One region of the Vibrio sp. JCM 18905 genome, then DNA from elsewhere that is predicted to be linked to it. Evidence: riboswitches for the same ligand, from Rfam matches in the RefSeq annotation. Region 1 holds a riboswitch; the other holds the start of a gene.

Region 1 (10,163 bases):
CTTAATTGGTGGGTGTTGTGGTACAACTCCTGAGCACATTCGCCAAATGGCACTCGCGGTTGAAAATATCGCCCCTCGTAAATTACCTGATCTTCCCGTTGCTTGTCGCTTGTCTGGCTTAGAGCCGCTCGCGATTGATAAAGACTCTTTATTTATCAATGTCGGTGAGCGTACTAATGTAACCGGTTCTGCGCGTTTTAAACGCTTGATTAAAGAAGAGCTGTACGATGAAGCGCTCGATGTGGCTCGTCAACAAGTTGAAAATGGCGCTCAAATTATCGATATCAACATGGATGAAGGCATGTTGGATGCACAAGCTTGTATGGTTCGCTTTTTAAACCTTTGTGCGTCAGAACCTGAAATCTCAAAAGTACCAATCATGGTCGACTCTTCCAAATGGGAAGTTATTGAAGCCGGTCTTAAGTGTATCCAAGGCAAAGGTATTGTTAATTCGATCTCACTCAAGGAAGGTAAAGAGAAGTTCGTTGAACAAGCTAAGTTGATCCGCCGTTACGGTGCGGCTGTGATTGTGATGGCGTTTGATGAGATTGGACAAGCAGATACACGTGAGCGCAAAGTAGAAATTTGTACCAACGCTTACCGAATTCTCGTTGATGAAGTGGGCTTTCCACCAGAAGACATCATCTTTGACCCCAACATTTTTGCCATTGCTACGGGTATCGATGAGCATAATAACTACGCGGTGGATTTCATTGAAGCCGTTGGCGATATCAAACGTGATTTACCACACGCGATGATCTCGGGTGGTGTTTCTAACGTTTCCTTCTCATTCCGCGGTAATAACTATGTGCGTGAAGCGATTCACGCGGTGTTCCTCTACCACTGTTTTAAAAATGGTATGGATATGGGGATTGTGAATGCGGGTCAGTTAGAAATCTACGATAACGTGCCTGAAAAATTGCGTGAGGCTGTGGAAGATGTCGTTCTTAACCGTCGTGATGACGCCACTGAGAGATTGTTAGATATCGCAGCGGAATACGCAGGCAAAGGGGTAGGTAAAGAGGAGGATGCCTCTGCACTTGAGTGGAGAACTTGGCCTGTTGAAAAGCGTTTAGAGCACGCGTTAGTGAAAGGAATAACTGAGTTCATCGTTGATGATACCGAAGAGGCTCGTGTCAACGCTTCAAAGCCATTAGAGGTGATTGAAGGTCCACTAATGGATGGGATGAACGTCGTCGGAGACCTGTTTGGTGAAGGTAAAATGTTCCTTCCTCAAGTCGTAAAATCTGCACGAGTGATGAAGCAAGCAGTCGCGCATCTGGAGCCCTACATCAATGCAGAAAAGCAGGTGGGACAAACAAACGGTAAGATTTTGCTAGCGACGGTCAAAGGTGATGTACATGATATCGGGAAAAATATCGTTGGCGTTGTATTGCAGTGCAATAACTACGAAATTATCGATCTTGGTGTCATGGTTCCTTGCGAAAAGATCTTAAAAGTAGCGCAAGAAGAGAACGTCGATATTATTGGTTTGTCAGGGTTGATCACGCCTTCATTAGACGAAATGGTGCATGTTGCAAAAGAAATGGAGCGTCTCGACTTTAACTTACCTCTTCTCATCGGTGGCGCAACAACGTCAAAAGCCCATACAGCAGTAAAGATTGAGCAAAATTACAAGCATCCAGTTGTTTACGTGAATAACGCCTCACGTGCGGTGGGCGTATGTACTTCTCTATTGTCAGATGAACGTCGCCCTGAATTTGTTGAAAAACTTGAAGCTGATTACGAACGAGTACGTGATCAACATAATCGAAAGAAACCGAGAACCAAACCAGTGACATTAGAAGCGGCTCGAGCGAATAAAGTTGCGATCGATTGGGAAGCTTACACTCCTCCAGTGCCTGTTGAGCCTGGTATTCATATCTTCGATGATTTTGATGTGGCCACATTACGTCAATACATCGATTGGACACCATTCTTTATGACTTGGTCACTTGTGGGCAAGTATCCAACAATTTTCCAACATGAAGAAGTCGGTGAAGAAGCAAAACGTTTATTCGAAGATGCCAACGAGTTGCTTGACCGAGTTGAGCGAGAAGGCCTGTTAAAAGCGCGTGGAATATGTGGCTTATTCCCTGCAGCAAGCGTGGGGGACGACATTGAAGTTTATTCTGATGAAACTCGTACCGCCGTTGTGAAAGTATTGCGTAACTTGCGTCAACAGACCGAGAAACCAAAAGGATTCAACTATTGTTTATCTGACTACATCGCACCTAAAGAGTCGGGTAAACATGATTGGATAGGGGCATTTGCTGTCACTGGTGGTATTGGTGAACGAGAGCTTGCGGATGAATACAAAGCACAGGGAGATGATTACAACGCAATTATGATTCAAGCGGTGGCGGATCGCCTAGCCGAAGCGTTTGCTGAGTATTTGCATGAGCGTGTCCGTAAAGAAATTTGGGGGTATGCTGCGGATGAAGATTTATCTAACGATGATCTCATTCGTGAAAAATACCAAGGTATTCGTCCTGCGCCGGGTTATCCAGCGTGTCCTGAACATACTGAAAAAGGACCGCTTTGGGAGTTACTTAATGTGGAAGAGAACATTGGCATGACTCTAACCTCCAGCTATGCAATGTATCCGGGCGCGTCAGTCTCTGGTTGGTATTTCTCTCATCCTGACTCACGTTACTTTGCGATCGCACAGATCCAAGAAGATCAGCTAGAGAGTTACGCCGATCGTAAGGGGTGGGATAGGATCGAGGCTGAAAAATGGTTAGGGCCAAACATTAACGGTTAAATTGATGTTTACCTCGTCCAAACGTAACAACTATTGAAACAACAAAGGGCTGCAGATACGCAGCCCTTTGTTTTATTGAGTTGAACTTACTTCTCAAACAACTCGGTGTGGAGTTTTTGTATGGCTTGTTTCGATACCGATTCATGGAGCAAGAAGCATAAGTTGTGAGGGCTAGCGCCATAACAAATCATGCGTAGGTTAAAGTCTTCTAGCGTGCCAAAAACCTGTTTCGCGTAGCCTTTACTCTCACTCATGTTGTTACCAATGAGAGCAACGAGGCATAGGTCATGTTCAACTTCTACCTTACATAACTCTTCTAACTCTTCTCGTACAGCTTGCGGCAGCTGTGGTGCTCCGCCAGAGGTATCAGTTTGATCAAGTGTTAACGATACACTGATTTCAGATGTCGTGATCAAATCGACAGAGATCTTATGCTTTGCAAGGATCTCAAAAACCTTTGCTAAGAAGCCGTATGCGTGGAACATGTTGGCGCTGCGTAGCGTTACCATGGTTTGGTTACAACGCAAAGCTAGCGCACGGAATAACGGTGAGCTTTCGACTTGGTGGCGAATCCAAGTTCCCCCTTTTTCAGGCTCTTTCGATGACCCTACAAATACCGGAATGTCGTGGCGTAATGCGGGTACTAGCGTAGAAGGGTGAAGGATTTTAGCGCCAAAGTTAGCCATTTCTGAAGCTTCACTAAAGCTGATCTCGGGAATTGGTGAGGCTTTTGGCGCAATTCGCGGGTCTGTTGTGTAGATGCCCGGAACATCAGTCCAGATTTCTAACCCTGCCGCTTTGACGCTCTCAGCAATTAAGGCGGCGCTATAATCGCTGCCTCCTCGACCTAGTGTTGTTGTATTACCGGCTTCGTCAGATCCTATGAAGCCTTGAGTAACAACAACGGATTGTTGGCAAAGTGGTATGAGTTTATCTTGCGCAAGCGTCGAAATTGCTTCAATGTTTGGCTCCGCGCGACCAAAGTTGTCATCAGTACGCAGCACATCGCGGATATCAAAGCGCACAGCTTGAATGCCTCGCTCACACATTAACTGAGTTAGAATATGCGTCGACATGAGTTCGCCACATGCGACCAAATGATCGGTTAACTTCGCACTAGCTTGGATAGATGCAGCCTCGGCCAGGCTGGTTACGGTATCTAATATGCCATACACCTCGGCAGCAGTTTTCGTGCTGTCTTCGAGCTGAGTTAAAATGGCGTCATGAATGTTGGCCAGATTTTGCAGCAGCTCAGTACGGTGCGTTTGATCCTGAACACCGTTGGCGAGTTCTACCAATAGGTTGGTGACGCCAGAGCAAGCGCTGCTCACGACCAAGCGAGTATTTGGATTGTTTTCGATAATGGTGGCACAACGACTCATTGCCTCAAAGTTGGCAACACTGGTTCCACCGAATTTAGCTACGTTAAATGCGCTCACTGCGTTCTCCCACGACTTCCTAAAAAATTGTACATCCAATGTTTAGTGAGAAAAGGAACAGAGCAAAAAGAGAGGTATTTAGAATGCTATTTGAAAAATTTACCCTCAGAAGCCCTTCATCAGACTGCGCTGATGACAGTTGATGGGATTCAGCCCAATTCAACCGACAAGTCAAACCCTGCAACTTTGACTTACCTCGGCACTACTCCCCCTCAATGATTGGTGTTGGAATTGCGGTTCCACAAATCATCTACCTGGGTAGCGCTCCTCTTCTACATAAAGCTCAAACATTGAACGGTTTTGAGGCCTTAATGTCAATCAATATTTCAACCTTTATGGTGTTTTTTATTAACGATTTTGTGACACTGGTTTGACCTCCATACTTACGGCTAATTGCTGATAGAGGAAAAATCTATTAGGGTGAAGAACCCTACACCTGAGCCATGTTATTGAATAGAACTTTTAGAATGCTCAGGATAAAAGATAATCAAGGAGCTGACATGTCGATCCAAAGCTTTATTCCACCTCACCGTATTTTAATGGGACCTGGTCCTTCTGATATTTATCCTCAAGTGTTACAAGCGCTAAGCCGTCCTACCGTAGGTCACCTTGATCCTCTGTTTATCGGTATGATGGATGAGCTCAAGCAGCTATTGAAGTATGCCTTTCAAACTGACAATGAGTTCACTATTGCGGTTTCAGCGCCAGGTAGTGCAGGGATGGAAACCTGCTTTGTAAACTTGATCGAGAAAGGCGACAAAGTGATCGTCTGCCGTAACGGTGTTTTTGGTGAACGCATGCGCGAAAATGTCGTCCGTGCTGGTGGTGAAGTTGTTATCGTCGATGATGAATGGGGGACGCCTGTTTCCATTGATAAAGTCGAGCAAGCACTCGAACAGCACCCAGATACAAAAATTCTTGCTTTTGTGCATGCGGAAACCTCAACTGGTGCAGTCAGTGATGCTCAAGCATTGGGTAAGCTGGCGAAACAGCATAATGCATTATCTATTGTTGATGCGGTGACGTCACTTGGTGGTGTGCCGTTAAAAGTGGATGAATGGCAACTGGATGCGGTTTACTCTGGCAGTCAAAAATGTTTGTCATGTGTACCAGGGCTCTCACCAGTGACGTTTTCTCCTGCCGCGATTGAAAAGATTCAAGCAAGAACAACACCAGTAAAGAGTTGGTTCCTCGATCAGAGTTTAGTGTTGGGGTATTGGAGTGGAGAAGGTAAGCGTAGTTACCATCATACGGCGCCAGTTAATAGCTTGTATGCGCTTCATGAAGCTTTATTGATACTGAAAAATGAAGGATTAGAAAACGCTTGGGCTCGTCATCAACTGATGCATGAAAAACTCAAAAATGGCCTACAAAAGCTAGGTTTTGAATTTGTTGTGGACGAAGCCCATCGTTTGCCGCAATTAAATGCGATTTACGTGCCTGAAGGAATTGATGAAGCAAAAGTTCGTGCTCACTTGCTAGAAACCTATAACCTAGAAATTGGTGCAGGCCTCGGGGCATTAGCTGGTAAAGCGTGGCGTATTGGCTTAATGGGTTACGGCGCTCGACCTGAAAACGTTGCACTGTGCTTAAAAGCGTTAGAAGAGTCACTCACTGAATAAAGCTATACCGCAATGAGATAAAGAAAAGCGAAGGTCATCCCTTCGCTTTTTTGTAATTATTACTCTGCACCTGAAGTGGGTGCTGGTGAGGCAGAGATTGCTTGAGAAGGTGGTCGGTAATTGACGTCACTGAAATCAATCTTCGGGAACAAAAACTGCGCTTCAGCTCTGATTTGCTCCGCTTTACTTGAGTCATCTAAGCCTTGGTAGGCCAAAATCAAATTATTATAAAATGCAGGGCGAGGCTTATCTTTGATGATTTTTAGCGACCAATCGATATAAGGCTGAATCAAGGTTGCGTCTTGTTGGTACAGCCCAATATTTAAAAACGTGCTATAGACATCCCAATCAAACCTGTCTTTCCAAACCACAGGGTTACTGACTTGATTCAGAATATCAGGGTTAGTTGGTCTAGTGGTCTCAAACTTCGTCAATACATAGTTCGTATGTAATGCGCTTACCATGTAAAACGTAAACGCAACGGGAAGTACCAAACTAAAGACTCGCAGCAAGCTTTTGGTCACATTACTAAAGCCGACTTGTCGATAACGAGAGACGCGCTGATCTACCCAGTACAGCAGGATAACGAAGATCAACCAATGCACGAGAGAGTGGTAGAAAGGGTATTCCAGTTGTGAGTGCAATACGATAGGTATAAACAAGGCCAGCAACGCAAGACGAGTTCCGCGTTTGGCTTGATAGATTCGATACAGTACCAGTGCCATCGCTAAGAAGATGCCGAGTATTGGCAGCAAACCACCTTCGGCTCCCCAGTAAAGCAGCTCGTTATGCGGATGATCCATGGCTGGCAAACCAGCTGGGTAATTCTCATTTAGTGCATGTTGACGAGCCGTATACAGCATGTACTCAGATTCAAACTTGCCATATCCATAGCCAGTAAAAGGCTTTTCAATCACCATGTCTAATGTTTGCGGAAAAGTATACGCTCGAGCAGACTCCATGTTTACTTTTTCTGCGGCTAACCCACCTCCATCAGGAAAGGCAAGATGCATGACAACCACTGAGAGTAAGAGCCCACTTACAAGTGACACAACCCAGCGGATAAAGCGCCCTTTGGTTGCAAAGCGGTACATGTATGGAATGACCAACAACACGGCGATGACCGAGGCTAACCAACCAGTGCGTGAAGCCAACGCCACAATTAGTGGTAAGGTTAAAACTGGCACGGCATAGAGAAGGTAAACATCGCTTAACTTACGGTCGTATTTGTAGGGCTGACGTGCAAGTAAATAGCTAGCAATCACCAACCCTGTCGCAAGAAAGCTGGCCATTACATTGGGCTGTTGGAAAATACCATAAGGACGATTGGCCACCGTGTCGTAACCAAACGGATTGCCTGGTTTGAGATACAGATATTGTGTCAGACCAAAAATGGCTTCGATAACAACCGCAAGGACAATGAACCATAATAGGCGTTGGCGATGTTTATTACTGAAATGAAATTGTTGTAAGACAATAAAGAACAGGACACCACACCACAGGCCAATGAGCTTATTGGCTGCCAAACTGCTATTCGCATTTGGGTACAGAATGGGCACTGTCATGATAAGAGCACTAATGAACAAGCCGATGGTTAATTTTGAGTAACGTAGCGCTCGATTATTCGCGAGTTGGTAGCACCCAATGCCTAATGCAAAGCTAAAAGCAATCCAAGTTGTCGCATTGAAGGAAAGTGAAAGCCCTGAACCGCCGGGGTTGGGCATGAAAAAGTGCATTGCCAACACAAATAGTGTTGCCAAGGCAATGAGAAACTTGCGATTGAGGGGAACCTGTACTTTTTCGGGAGAAAGCTTTGTTCCACTTACATGTATAGTAGCCATAGTTATTGCGTTGTTTTGAATGAAAAAAGACCAGCACTTGCTGGTCTCGGTACTTTACCTGTTTTTTCTACTTCAACATAGGCTTAAGGAAGTGAGCTGTGTGCGAGCCCTCGATTTGCGACACATCTTCCGGTGTGCCTTGAGCGATTATCTCGCCTCCACCCTGTCCCCCTTCAGGTCCTAGATCGATAATCCAGTCCGCAGTCTTAATGACATCTAGGTTATGCTCGATCACCACGACAGTATTTCCGTGGTCGCGAAGTCTGTGCAATACAGTGAGCAACTGCTGGATATCATGGAAGTGCAGGCCGGTTGTTGGTTCATCCAAAATGTACAAGGTTTTTCCTGTATCACGCTTGGATAGCTCTCTCGCTAGTTTCACACGCTGAGCTTCACCACCGGAGAGTGTCGTTGCCGCTTGACCTAGGCGAATGTAAGACAAGCCCACATCCATTAGAGTCTGTAGCTTACGTGCTATAGCAGGTACGGGTTCAAAGAACGTTCGGGCGTCTTCGACCGTCATTTCTAGCACTTCATCAATGGTTTTGCCTTTGTAACGTACTTCAAGTGTTTCACGGTTGTAGCGCTTACCTTTACATACATCACATGGCACATAAACATCTGGTAGGAAATGCATTTCAACTTTAATGACACCATCACCCTGACAGGCCTCACAACGACCACCGCGTACGTTAAAGCTAAAACGTCCAGGCTTGTAACCGCGAGAACGCGACTCTTGTGTGCCTGCAAACAGTTCACGGATTGGGGTAAAGATCCCCGTATAGGTTGCAGGGTTAGAGCGAGGTGTACGACCAATTGGGCTTTGATCGATATCGATAACCTTGTCGAAGTGCTCTAGGCCTTTAATCGATTTATAAGGTGAAGGTTGAGCCGTTGTTGCTCCGTTGAGTTGGGTGTGAGCAATTTTAAAGAAAGTATCATTAATCAGCGTTGATTTACCTGAGCCAGATACCCCTGTAATACAGCTGAATAACCCAACAGGAATAGAGAGGTTAACGTTCTTAAGGTTATTACCTGTTGCGCCTAAGAGCTCAACCGTTTTTTTCGGATCACGCGGCGTGCGATCTTTCGGTACTGCGATTTCTTTAACGCCACTTAAGTACTGACCTGTCAGAGAATTCGGATTTGCGATTATCTCTTCCATGGTGCCTTCCGCGACAACATTACCACCGTGTACGCCAGCGCCAGGACCGATATCTATGACATGATCCGCACAGCGAATAGCATCTTCATCGTGTTCTACCACGAGTACGGTATTCCCCAAATCGCGCAAATGAGTAAGCGTTTTTAATAAGCGTTCATTATCTCGCTGGTGGAGACCAATCGATGGTTCGTCCAGAACATACATCACACCAACAAGACCCGCACCAATTTGGCTGGCTAAGCGAATACGTTGAGCTTCACCACCAGAGAGCGTTTCGGCGCTGCGAGACAGGTTCAGATAGTTCAAACCAACGTTAACCAAGAACTGCAGGCGATCGTTGATTTCCTTCATCACTTTTTCAGCGATTTGGGCGCGTTGACCCTCCAGTTTCAAGGAATGGAAGAATTCCAATGCATCAGCAATGCTGAGTTCAACAATCTCAGGCAGTGTCGTATCAGCAATAAACACGTTACGTGCTTCAAGGCGCAGACGAGTACCACCACAGCTTGAACAAGATTTAGTGGAGATGTATTTCGCAAGCTCTTCACGGACAGAGTTGGATTCTGTATCACGATAACGACGTTCGAGGGTATTCAGAATACCTTCGAATGGATGGCGTTTAACACGAATATCGCCACGATCGTTGATGTATTTAAACTCAATCTCAGTGCGGCCAGAGCCCTTTAGAATGACATCTTGCGTTTTCTTTGGCAGAGAATTAAAAGGGGCATGGAGATCGAAACCATAATGATCGGCCAATGAGGTGAGCATTTGGAAGTAGTAGTAGTTCTTTTGATCCCAACCGCGAATCGCACCTTGTGCCAAGCTTAATGAATCATCTTGAATTACTCGGCTTGGATCGAAGTATTGCTGCACACCCAAACCATCACAAGTGCCACATGCACCAGCAGGGTTGTTGAATGAGAAAAGTCGCGGCTCTAACTCTTGCATGCTGTAACCACATTGTGGACAAGCGAAGTTGGCGGAGAAAATAATCTCTTCACCGTCTCCATCCATTGGCGCGACAACCGCAATTCCGCCTGATAATTCGAGCGTTGTCTCGAAAGATTCGGCTAAGCGCTGTTGCAGGTCTGGACGAACTTTAAAGCGGTCTACCACGACTTCAATGGTGTGCTTTTTATGTAGCTCTAGCGTTGGAGGATCTGAAAGATCGCAAGTTTCTCCATCAATACGCGCACGAATAAAGCCCTGAGCTGCCAGGTTCTCAAGCGTTTTAACATGCTCACCTTTACGCTCTTTGACAATAGGGGCCAACAGCATCATTTTGCTGCCTTCTGGCATCTCTAGAACTTTGTCCACCATTTGACTGAT
Region 2 (10,163 bases), on a different replicon from region 1:
GAACAGGCCTTCTACTTGGTAGCCTTGTTGCTTGAGAAGATACGCAGAAACAGATGAATCAACGCCGCCGGACATACCGACGATGACTTTCTTTTGGCTGTTATCAGACATTACTAAACACCACTTAAATAAACGGGATGCAGATTCTATCAGAATCCACAGACCGGTGACAGATCCGAGATCGAAATCACAATTCGTTTCGCTGCATTTTTCTTCAACAGAAATTCGAACGGGCAATTTCGCAAGTATAGAAGAGGTATATATGGCATAGTTGTCAAAAATCCAAGAGGAAAGTCCAAATGACCGAAGAAAACCAGTTTATGCAAGAAGCCGAGTTGATTGAAATTGTTGAAAACCAACTTGAGGACGGCAATCCATTAAAAGTTAAAGAGACGCTAATGCGCTTAATGATGACAGGGACACCTAGAGAAGAAGCGGTTGCAATGATGGCATGTGCCATGTCGATTGAAATTTTCGATGTGATGAAAAATGAAGGTGAGTTCAACCTAAAGCGTTACTGCGAGCACCTTGAGCAACTGCCAGATCTAAGTTTTATGGAAGGTGAATAAGGAGTCTAGAAGAAAAAAGTGGCTAGCAAACGTTTGCTATAATTGCTTTTATTGCCGCTTTATTATTAGCGGTATAGAATCCGTTCTCCTTTTCATCCCCTTACTCAGACTGACAATATGAAATTTCCTGGACAACGCAAATCGAAGCACTATTTTCCTGTTCATGCTCGTGACCCGCTGGTGAGCCAAGCACAAGAAAGCAAGAAGATGACGCGCACTCACATCATTGGTATTGACCAAACTTTGGTTGATATTGAAGCTAAAGTTACAACGGATGTGATTGAAAAGTACGGTCTGAGTAAAGGTCACTCTTTGGTTATTGATGACGAAAGAGCAGAAGAGTTGTACCAGCAACTTAAAGAAGAGAACTTAATTACCAATGAGTATGCGGGTGGCACAATTGGTAACACGCTACACAACTACTCTGTGCTAGCAGATGATCGCTCTACGCTGCTTGGAGTGATGAGCCAGGATATCAAAATTGGCAGCTATGGCTACCGTTACCTTTGTAATACATCAAGCCGCATGGACTTGAACTACCTACAAGGTGTTGATGGCGCTATCGGTCGTTGTTTCGCTCTTATCACAGAAGACGGTGAACGTACTTTTGCGATCAGTGAAGGGCAAATGAACCAGCTGCATCCTGATAGCATTCCAGAAAAAATCTTTAAAAATGCATCGGCGCTTGTACTAACGTCATATTTAGTGCGTTGTAAAGAAGGCGACCCAATGCCTGAAGCAACAATGAAAGCGATTGAGTACGCGAAAAAGAATGATGTACCTGTTGTTCTGACTCTTGGGACGAAGTTCGTTATTCAAGATGACCCGAAATATTGGCAAGAATTCATTCGAGATAACGTTTCAGTCGTTGCGATGAATGAAGATGAAGCAGAAGCTCTGACGGGTGAGTCAGACCCACTTGCTGCATCTGATAAAACACTGGAGTGGGCAGATCTAGTATTGTGCACCGCGGGGCCTGTAGGCCTATTTATGGCGGGTTATACGGAAGACAGCGCGAAGCGCGAAACTTCTTTACCATTACTTCCGGGGTCAATCGCTGAATTTAATCGCTATGAATTTAGTCGTCCGGCGAAAAAAGATACATGTGAAACACCAATAAAAGTGTACTCACATATCTCGCCATATATGGGTGGTCCAGAAAAAATCAAGAATACCAATGGTGCAGGTGATGCTGCGTTATCTGCTGTTCTTCATGATATGGCGGCAAACAAATACCATAAAGAAAATGTGCCTAATTCAAGCAAGCACAGTAACGAATATTTAACTTACTCTTCTTTTTCTCAAGTATGTAAATACGCAAACCGTGCGAGCTACGAAGTTCTCGTGCAACATTCTCCACGTTTGTCACGTGGGCTTCCTGAGCGAGAAGATAGCCTAGAAGAAGCATACTGGGAACGTTAATACACAGTAGTTTAATTAACTATTCTATAACTAAAGTAAAAGGCGCATTAAAAAATGCGCCTTTTTTATTTGGATCATTACAAATAAAAAAGGCTCCCAATAGGAGCCTTTTAAAAATAGCGCGAATTTAGATCAGGAAATCATCCAGAGATTTACCTGCATCAAGTTGCTCTTGAATTGCAGAAGGTGTACGACCTCGGCCTGTCCAAGTCTTCTCATTACCGTTTGAGTCTGTGTATTTGTATTTAGCTGGACGAGGTGCACGCTTCGCTTTGCCTTTCGTCTTAGTTTCGCCAGATAGCGCAGTAATAAGCGCTTCTACGTCAATACCGTCTTGAGCAATTTTCTCTGCGATCTCTGCTAGCTTAGCTTCTTGCTCAGCTTGTGCTGCACGTTCTGCTTCTTCTGCTTCACGACGCTCTTCTACGACAGTAGTTAGTTTATCTAGAGCTTCTTCCAATTGTTCTAGAGTCAGCTCACGAGAAAATGCACGAAGGCTACGGATATTTAGAAGGGTTTTAGTCAGCTCTGACATAACGATTCCTATTAAAAGGTTAATGTGTTGGGCACTTTTTATCGTTACGATTAAATAATGCCAATCTATAAATAAACAAAGAGTCCTTATATTTAACTTTATCTTTTCCTTATGTGCAAATACTAAATCAAGATTTTGTTTAAATTTAGCTATTTTTTTAAAGCAATAAATATTATTACACTCGAAATAAATCTTATTAGATGAGAATTGAAATCAACACTCGTTATTGTATAGAGATAGAGCCAGCTTGGTTTTTATAAAAAAAGTTGAGTTATTACTTAAAAATATGAAGCGTCCATCTTTGATGGAGTGTCATATATCCTTAATTTATTGATACAAGATAAACCATGATATTTTTAAGGTAGTAATAATGTTTCATAAATAACAAAAATGATGTGATTTCAGTTGCACAAAACTAACTTGAAGTAGACAAGGTTTATAAATTATCTCAGTCATTATTTATTTGTTTAATTTAGTTTGATGTGTTGCATTGACTCTCATCATAAGTACAATGGCTGCTACCTGATGCAATATTGCAGACAATTTGTTGTTAATTTGTACAGTTAGTGGTTAATTGTTTGTTGTTGCCGTAGAGGCGCGGTCTCGAAGAGTAGCTATTATTGGGGTGATGCCAATGAATAATAGTGGAAGGCGAAGATTGCCGAAGTAAGTAACTCATCAAAGTTACTTGCTGGGGTTGTATCTGAAAGGAACAACACTGCCATAGTATATATTCACATTAAACTATGGAGCGCTACTGTAGGGTTGGGTGGAGTGTTCGCTTCCCTGTCGCTAAGTTCAACATGAGCACGTATCGTATGCTACGTGACTTGTCTGCAGTAGATCTCTAGCCAAACTTTGGTTTTTGAAGATCATGAATTTAATAGATTTTTCTAGTTCTCCTGTTTCATTATTGCCACCTATTGTCGCTTTGACTTTGGCGATTCTGACTCGACGTGTATTAGTTTCCTTAGGTGTAGGTATCGTGCTGGGTGCGGTTCTACTTAATAGCTGGTCTATCGGTGATACCGTTAGTTACGTGAGTTCTCAAGTTTCTTCTGTCTTTATTGAAGATGGCGGAATTAACACTTGGAACATGAGCATTGTTGGTTTCCTAATCTTATTAGGTATGACAACTGCATTATTAACGCTATCTGGTGGTACTCGTGCATTTGCCGAATGGGCACAATCTCGAGTGAAGAGTAAACGCGGCTCCAAACTTCTTGCTGCCTTTTTAGGCGTATTCATTTTTGTCGACGATTACTTTAACAGTCTTGCTGTTGGTGCCATTTCTCGTCCAGTAACCGATCGTTTTTATGTGTCTCGCGCGAAGCTTGCATACATTCTAGACTCAACTGCTGCACCAATGTGTGTGATCATGCCTGCTTCTAGCTGGGGTGCTTACATTATTACGATTATCGGCGGTATCTTAGTCTCACATGGGATCACTGAGTATTCGGCTCTTGGCGCGTACGTTCGTCTTATTCCAATGAACTTCTACGCAGTTTTTGCACTGCTTATGGTGTTTGCTGTGGCGTGGTTTGGCCTCGATATCGGTAAGATGCGTGAGCATGAAATCTCTGCATCTCAAGGCCGCGGCTTTGATAAAGACAAAGAAAACGACTCGCAAGAAGCGCATGATCTAAACGAAGAGCTAGATATCCGTGAAAGCGAAAAGGGTAAAGTGTCAGACTTGGTACTTCCTATCGTGACGCTGATTATTGCGACTATCGCTTCTATGCTTTACACGGGTGGCCAAGCATTGGCTGCTGACGGCAAAGAGTTTGCGCTTCTAGGTGCGTTTGAAAATACAGATGTAGGCACATCACTAATCTACGGTAGCTTGCTTGGCTTAGCAGTTGCACTGTTTACTGTTGTGAAGCAAGGTCTTCCAATGGGTGAAATTGCACGCACACTTTGGATTGGTGCTAAGTCTATGTTTGGCGCGATTCTAATCCTGGTATTTGCCTGGACTATCGGTTCGGTTATCGGTGACATGAAGACGGGTTCTTACCTTTCTACAATGGCGCAGGGCAATATTAATCCACATTGGCTACCGGTTATCCTATTCTTGTTGTCTGGTCTAATGGCATTTTCAACCGGTACTTCTTGGGGTACGTTCGGCATTATGCTTCCAATCGCGGGTGATATGGCTGGTGCAACCGATCTTGCGCTAATGCTCCCAATGCTAAGTGCAGTTTTAGCCGGTGCCGTTTTTGGTGACCATTGTTCACCTATCTCCGATACCACTATTCTGTCGTCGACTGGTGCACGTTGTAATCATATTGATCACGTATCGACCCAGTTGCCTTATGCATTGTCCGTGGCGCTAGTTTCCTGTGTTGGCTTCATTACTTTGGGGATGACTGCGTCAATTGCATTCTCATTCATCGCTGCATCAATCACATTTATTATTGTATGTGGAGCACTTTCTTGGTTGTCGAAGTCTAAAATGGCATCGTGTCAAAATGTCTAGTACAGCTCAGTGTTTTTAATAAAGAGGAAGCTCCGCTAAATTTAGCGGAGCTTTTTTTTAACGCGATTTAGGTGAGGGGGGCAATCGCGTTTTTGGGGATAATCGTTTCGTGTTAAAAGCGAGCTATTTGTGTTCTGAGCACTCCTTTCTGTGCTGTGATAGAAAATCTATCAACCGACTTCTTCTTAGCACTAAGCAAAGACTATGCCTAGTTTAAGTTGTTGATTTTAAAGGCGGCAATATCAAGAGGTTTATGATGAGGGGCTAAGTAAATGATATATGATGAGTTGTCTGTTACACAGTGTCACGTTACACCTGTACAGCAACTAAACATTTAAGTTGTATTTCTTTATTAGACGATAAAGCGTCGTTCTTGAAATACCAAGATGACGTGCAGCCGCACTCATATTGTGCTTATTTTCTTCGATAGCTTGCAGTAGGTAGTCAAGATCAATTTGGTCCACTGAAGGAAGTAATTGCCTTTCATTATTATCAAGGCCCAAGTCAGCGACGAGAAGCGTGTGATCTTCACACATGACAATCGCTCGTTGGATTACATTTCGCAGTTCTCTTACGTTACCTGGCCAACGATGCTTGAGGAGCTTGGCTTTCACTTTATCCGACATTTTTTGTACCTGACCATGAGACAAATCTGTCAAGAAGTGTTCTGATAACATAAGGATATCTTTCCCACGCTTTCTCAGTGGAGGAATAGTTAATGGCAAGATATTAAGCCGATAGAATAAATCTTCACGGAATCCACCTTGTACAACCTCATTTTTCAAATCCACGTGGCTCGCAGCAATGACTCTACAGTCCACGTCAATGAATTTATCAGCGCCGACTTTATGGATTTGCTTACTCTCTAAAAAGTGCAGAAGGTGGATTTGTAGATCCGGCGGCATATCACCAATCTCATCTAGGAATAGGGTACCTTTATGTGCTTTTTGAATAAAACCGATACGATCTGAAATCGCTCCTGTAAATGCTCCTTTTTCGTGACCGAAAAGTTCGGACGCAATAAGACCACTTGGAATTGCGCCGCAGTTAACTTCAACAAAAGGTGCCGAGTGTCTGTTCGACAACTGATGAATAAGACGAGCACAGAGACCTTTGCCCACCCCTGTTTCACCCTGAATGAGTACTTCAGCATCACATTGAGCGTACTTTTGGATTGCCGTGCGAAGTTCTTGGATACATGCACTATTGCCGATTAATGGGTATAGTGTTGTATCGCTGAAATCCACAGCTTGTTTGTTACTACCGTTACGCAGTTTCATGGTTAATCACTATTTTTTGCCCCACTCAAATAATAGTTTTGAATGAGTCGTCTCAAACGTGAGTGGATGTCTCTTTATTGAGAATGATGTCAATTACTAAGGGCGGTGAGATCTAAATAGTTGTTTTGATGAAAATTCATACTATTCTTCTTTTTCTTTAAGAATAGGGTTGAATAGAAACCTAATTTCTACCCATATACTCAACTGAAATTAAATTTAAATCCTTTAAAATCAAGTAATTATAAAAATAGTTAGAAAATGCTAAATTCAGTATTGAAAAATATAGAATCCTTGGTTAGTGTGGTTACTAACGAAGCAACTCAATAGAGCCTTAAATAAGTATGCGTAATTTTGTAATGAACATTCATCACCATCATCACCCAATCTAGTCTTTCGGGCGATGCACGCATACCCGGGAGGCAGGAAACTCCCGGAGGTGAAATCAAAGTAAAAGCAGATTTTAAACCCTCGGGAGACTCCAATCTCTCGAGGGTTTTTTAGTTTTATTAATTCAAAAATTACTTAGATATCAAAATCTTGCACAGGGAAAAAGCAATGCAAACACAACGCTTAAGAATCGCAATTCAGAAAAAAGGTCGCCTTAGCAAAGAGAGCCAAGCTCTGCTAAAACAGTGCGGCGTAAAATTTAATGTAATGGGTGAGCGTTTAGTGGTTCACTCGGAGAACATGCCAATTGATTTGCTTTTGGTTCGTGACGATGACATCCCTGGCTTGATCATGGATGGCGTGGTTGACCTTGGTTTCATCGGAGAAAACGAACTAGAAGAAGTTCGTCTTGATCGCAAAGCTTTGGGTGAGCCATGTGAGTTTGTTCAACTTCGTCGACTGGATTTTGGCGGTTGTCGCTTGTCTATCGCTATCGACAAGGATGAAGAGTACAACGGTCCACAAGACTTAGCTGGTAAGCGTATTGCCACAACTTACCCTCAACTCCTAAAAGCTTACATGGATGAAGCAGGCGTTCCATTCTCCACATGTATGCTAACTGGCTCTGTAGAAGTTGCACCTCGCGCAGGTCTAGCTGACGCTATTGCTGATTTGGTATCGACTGGCGCAACGTTAGAAGCGAATGGCTTAAAAGAAGCGGAAGTGATCTTTAAATCTAAAGCGACGCTGATTCAACGTATCGGTGAGTTTGATGCAGACAAAACAGCACTGATTGAAAAACTACTGACTCGCATGCAAGGCGTACAACAAGCGAAAGAGTCTAAGTACATCATGCTTCACGCGCCAGCTGAAAAGCTCGATCAAATCAAAGCACTACTTCCTGGTGCTGAGGATCCTACGGTTCTTCCTCTTTCTGCAGATAAGCAGAAAATGGCTGTTCACTTAGTGAGTTCTGAAAACCTGTTCTGGGAAACCATGGAACAGCTAAAAGAGTTAGGTGCTAGCTCAATCCTAGTGCTACCAATTGAAAAAATGATGGAGTAAACATCATGAGAACAGTCGTTTGGCAATCTTTAAGTGAAGAGCAGCAAGATTCGATCTTAGAACGTCCTGCTATTGCAGAAGGTGCAAATATCACTGCAGCAGTGTCTGAGGTTATCGCTAAAGTTCGAAATGAAGGCGACTCTGCTCTCAACGAGCTGACAGAAAAGTTTGATCGCGTTAAACCTGAGTCCATTCGTGTTTCTTCTCAGGAAATTAAAGCCGCTTCAGAGCGCTTGTCTGAATCAATGAAAAACGCATTAGAGCAAGCTTATGCCAATATTTCTAAATTCCACAAAGCGCAAAAGCCACAGCCAATTAAAGTCGAAACTCAACCGGGTGTGCTTTGTGAACAGGTAACACGTCCAATTCAAAAAGTGGGTTTGTACATTCCTGGTGGTAGCGCGCCATTGCCATCGACGGTTTTGATGCTTGGCGTGCCTGCGAAAATTGCTGGCTGTCGTAAAGTTGTGCTTTGCTCTCCGCCTCCAATCGCTGACGAAATCCTTTACGTAGCAAAATTGTGTGGCATTGATGAAGTGTACAACGTCGGTGGTGGTCAAGCTGTTGCTGCAATGGCATATGGTACAGAGACCGTATCAAAAGTTGATAAGATTTTTGGCCCGGGTAACGCTTACGTGACGGAAGCAAAGCGCCAGGTGAGCAATGATTTCCGTGGCGCAGCGATTGATATGCCAGCGGGTCCTTCGGAAGTTCTTGTGATTGCGGATGAAACAGCGGACCCAGATTTTATTGCGGCGGACCTTCTAAGTCAGGCAGAGCATGGACCTGACTCTCAAGTTGTACTTGTGACGCCATCAGCCATTATTGCAGATCAGGTGACAGATGCCGTTCGTCGTCAATTGAAAGAGTTGTCTCGTTCAGAGATTGCAGAAAAAGCGCTCGCATCGAGTTTAATCATTATTGCTGAATCGATCACCCAAGCGATCTCTATTTCTAATTATTATGGCCCTGAGCACTTAATTGTTCAGACTAAGAACCCACGCGAGCTTCTGCCTCTATTAGACAACGCAGGTTCGATCTTCCTTGGTGATTGGTCGCCTGAATCTGCAGGTGATTACGCATCGGGCACTAACCACGTTCTTCCTACTTACGGTTACACACGGACATATTCAAGCTTAGGTTTGGCTGATTTTTCTAAACGAATGACGGTTCAAGAGCTTTCAGCTGACGGTCTTAAAAATCTTGCGCCAACGGTTGTCACCATGGCTGAAGCAGAAGGTCTGGACGCCCACAAACGTGCTGTTACTATCCGTGTAGAAAAATTAGCAAGTAAGTAAGAATAAGAGAGTAAAGAGATGGAAAAGCTAGCGCGTAAACAAGTCCAACAACTAACACCTTATCTTTCGGCTCGCCGAATTGGTGGTACAGGTGACGTATGGCTGAACGCCAACGAATCGCCATTCAACAATGAATACAAAACAGACTTTGCTCGTCTTAATCGTTACAGCGAATGCCAGCCGAAAGAGCTGATTTCTGCTTACGCCGCGTATGCTGGAGTGAAGCCAGAACAAACGCTGACTTCTCGCGGTGCAGATGAAGGTATTGAGTTATTGATTCGTGCTTTCTGTGAACCGGGTGAAGACGCGATTTTATACTGCCCACCAACTTACGGTATGTACGCCATCAGTGCAGAAACCATCGGTGTAGAGCGCAAAACGGTGCCGCTAACGTCAGATTGGCAACTAGACCTCGCAGGTATCGAAGCGAATCTAGATAACGTGAAACTGGTTTTCGTATGCTCGCCAAACAACCCAACGGGTAACTTAGTTAAGCGTGACGATATTGTCTCTCTGCTTGAGATGACAAAAGACCGCGCAATCGTGGTCATGGACGAAGCGTACATCGATTTTTGTCCAGAAGCGTCAACAGTAGATTTATTGGAAGAATATCCAAATCTAGCGATTCTGCGTACTCTGTCGAAAGCTTTCGCGCTTGCTGGTCTTCGTTGCGGATTTACGCTAGCAAACGAAGAACTGATTAACGTCCTTCTTAAAGTGATCGCACCATATCCAGTACCGGTTCCCGTTGCTGAAATTGCTACTCAAGCGCTCTCTGAAGCAGGCCTAGCGCGAGCGAAGTTCCAAGTTCTCGATTTGAACGCGAACCGAGCTTACTTACAAGTTGGTTTGTCGATGATTCCGGGTCTGGAGGTTTTTGAAGGGTGGGGTAACTACTTATTGGTGAAATTCCCAGATGGCGATGCTCTTTTCAAAGCCGCTTGGGATACGGGCATTATCCTGCGTAACTCGCCAATTGAGAACTGCGTGCGTATCAGTGTTGGTAACCGCGACGAGTGTGAAAAGACACTGGGTTTCATTAGAAACTACTATTCATAAATAGAATTCTCAACGTTCTCGGTTTATGCCGAGAACGAAACAAGATTAGTAATAAGGAAGTTCGAGTGAGCA

What was found. Region 1 has a riboswitch for lysine ahead of lysC (lysine-sensitive aspartokinase 3). Riboswitches for the same ligand answer to the same signal wherever they lie in the genome.
Region 2: another riboswitch for lysine. It lies ahead of tet(35) (tetracycline efflux Na+/H+ antiporter family transporter Tet(35)); the one in region 1 lies ahead of lysC (lysine-sensitive aspartokinase 3).

What each region holds. Positions count from the first base shown of each region.
Region 1 covers NZ_AP043880.1:515,094-525,256, forward strand. Annotated here, with positions in the region: gene metH (methionine synthase) at 1-2,764, shown strand, start outside; gene lysC (lysine-sensitive aspartokinase 3) at 2,851-4,203, opposite strand; lysine riboswitch at 4,305-4,483, opposite strand; gene ACZ5ZC_RS19065 (pyridoxal-phosphate-dependent aminotransferase family protein) at 4,704-5,825, shown strand; gene ACZ5ZC_RS19070 (PglL family O-oligosaccharyltransferase) at 5,885-7,666, opposite strand; gene uvrA (excinuclease ABC subunit UvrA) at 7,734-10,163, opposite strand, start outside.
Region 2 covers NZ_AP043879.1:1,155,032-1,165,194, forward strand. Annotated here, with positions in the region: gene mnmA (tRNA 2-thiouridine(34) synthase MnmA) at 1-111, opposite strand, end outside; gene ACZ5ZC_RS13585 (hypothetical protein) at 300-569, shown strand; gene ACZ5ZC_RS13590 (inosine/guanosine kinase) at 687-1,991, shown strand; gene ACZ5ZC_RS13595 (H-NS family histone-like protein) at 2,119-2,526, opposite strand; lysine riboswitch at 3,109-3,291, shown strand; gene tet(35) (tetracycline efflux Na+/H+ antiporter family transporter Tet(35)) at 3,401-5,002, shown strand; gene ACZ5ZC_RS13605 (sigma-54 interaction domain-containing protein) at 5,329-6,282, opposite strand; His leader region at 6,647-6,784, shown strand; gene hisG (ATP phosphoribosyltransferase) at 6,838-7,734, shown strand; gene hisD (histidinol dehydrogenase) at 7,740-9,032, shown strand; gene hisC (histidinol-phosphate transaminase) at 9,051-10,091, shown strand; gene hisB (bifunctional histidinol-phosphatase/imidazoleglycerol-phosphate dehydratase HisB) at 10,157-10,163, shown strand, end outside.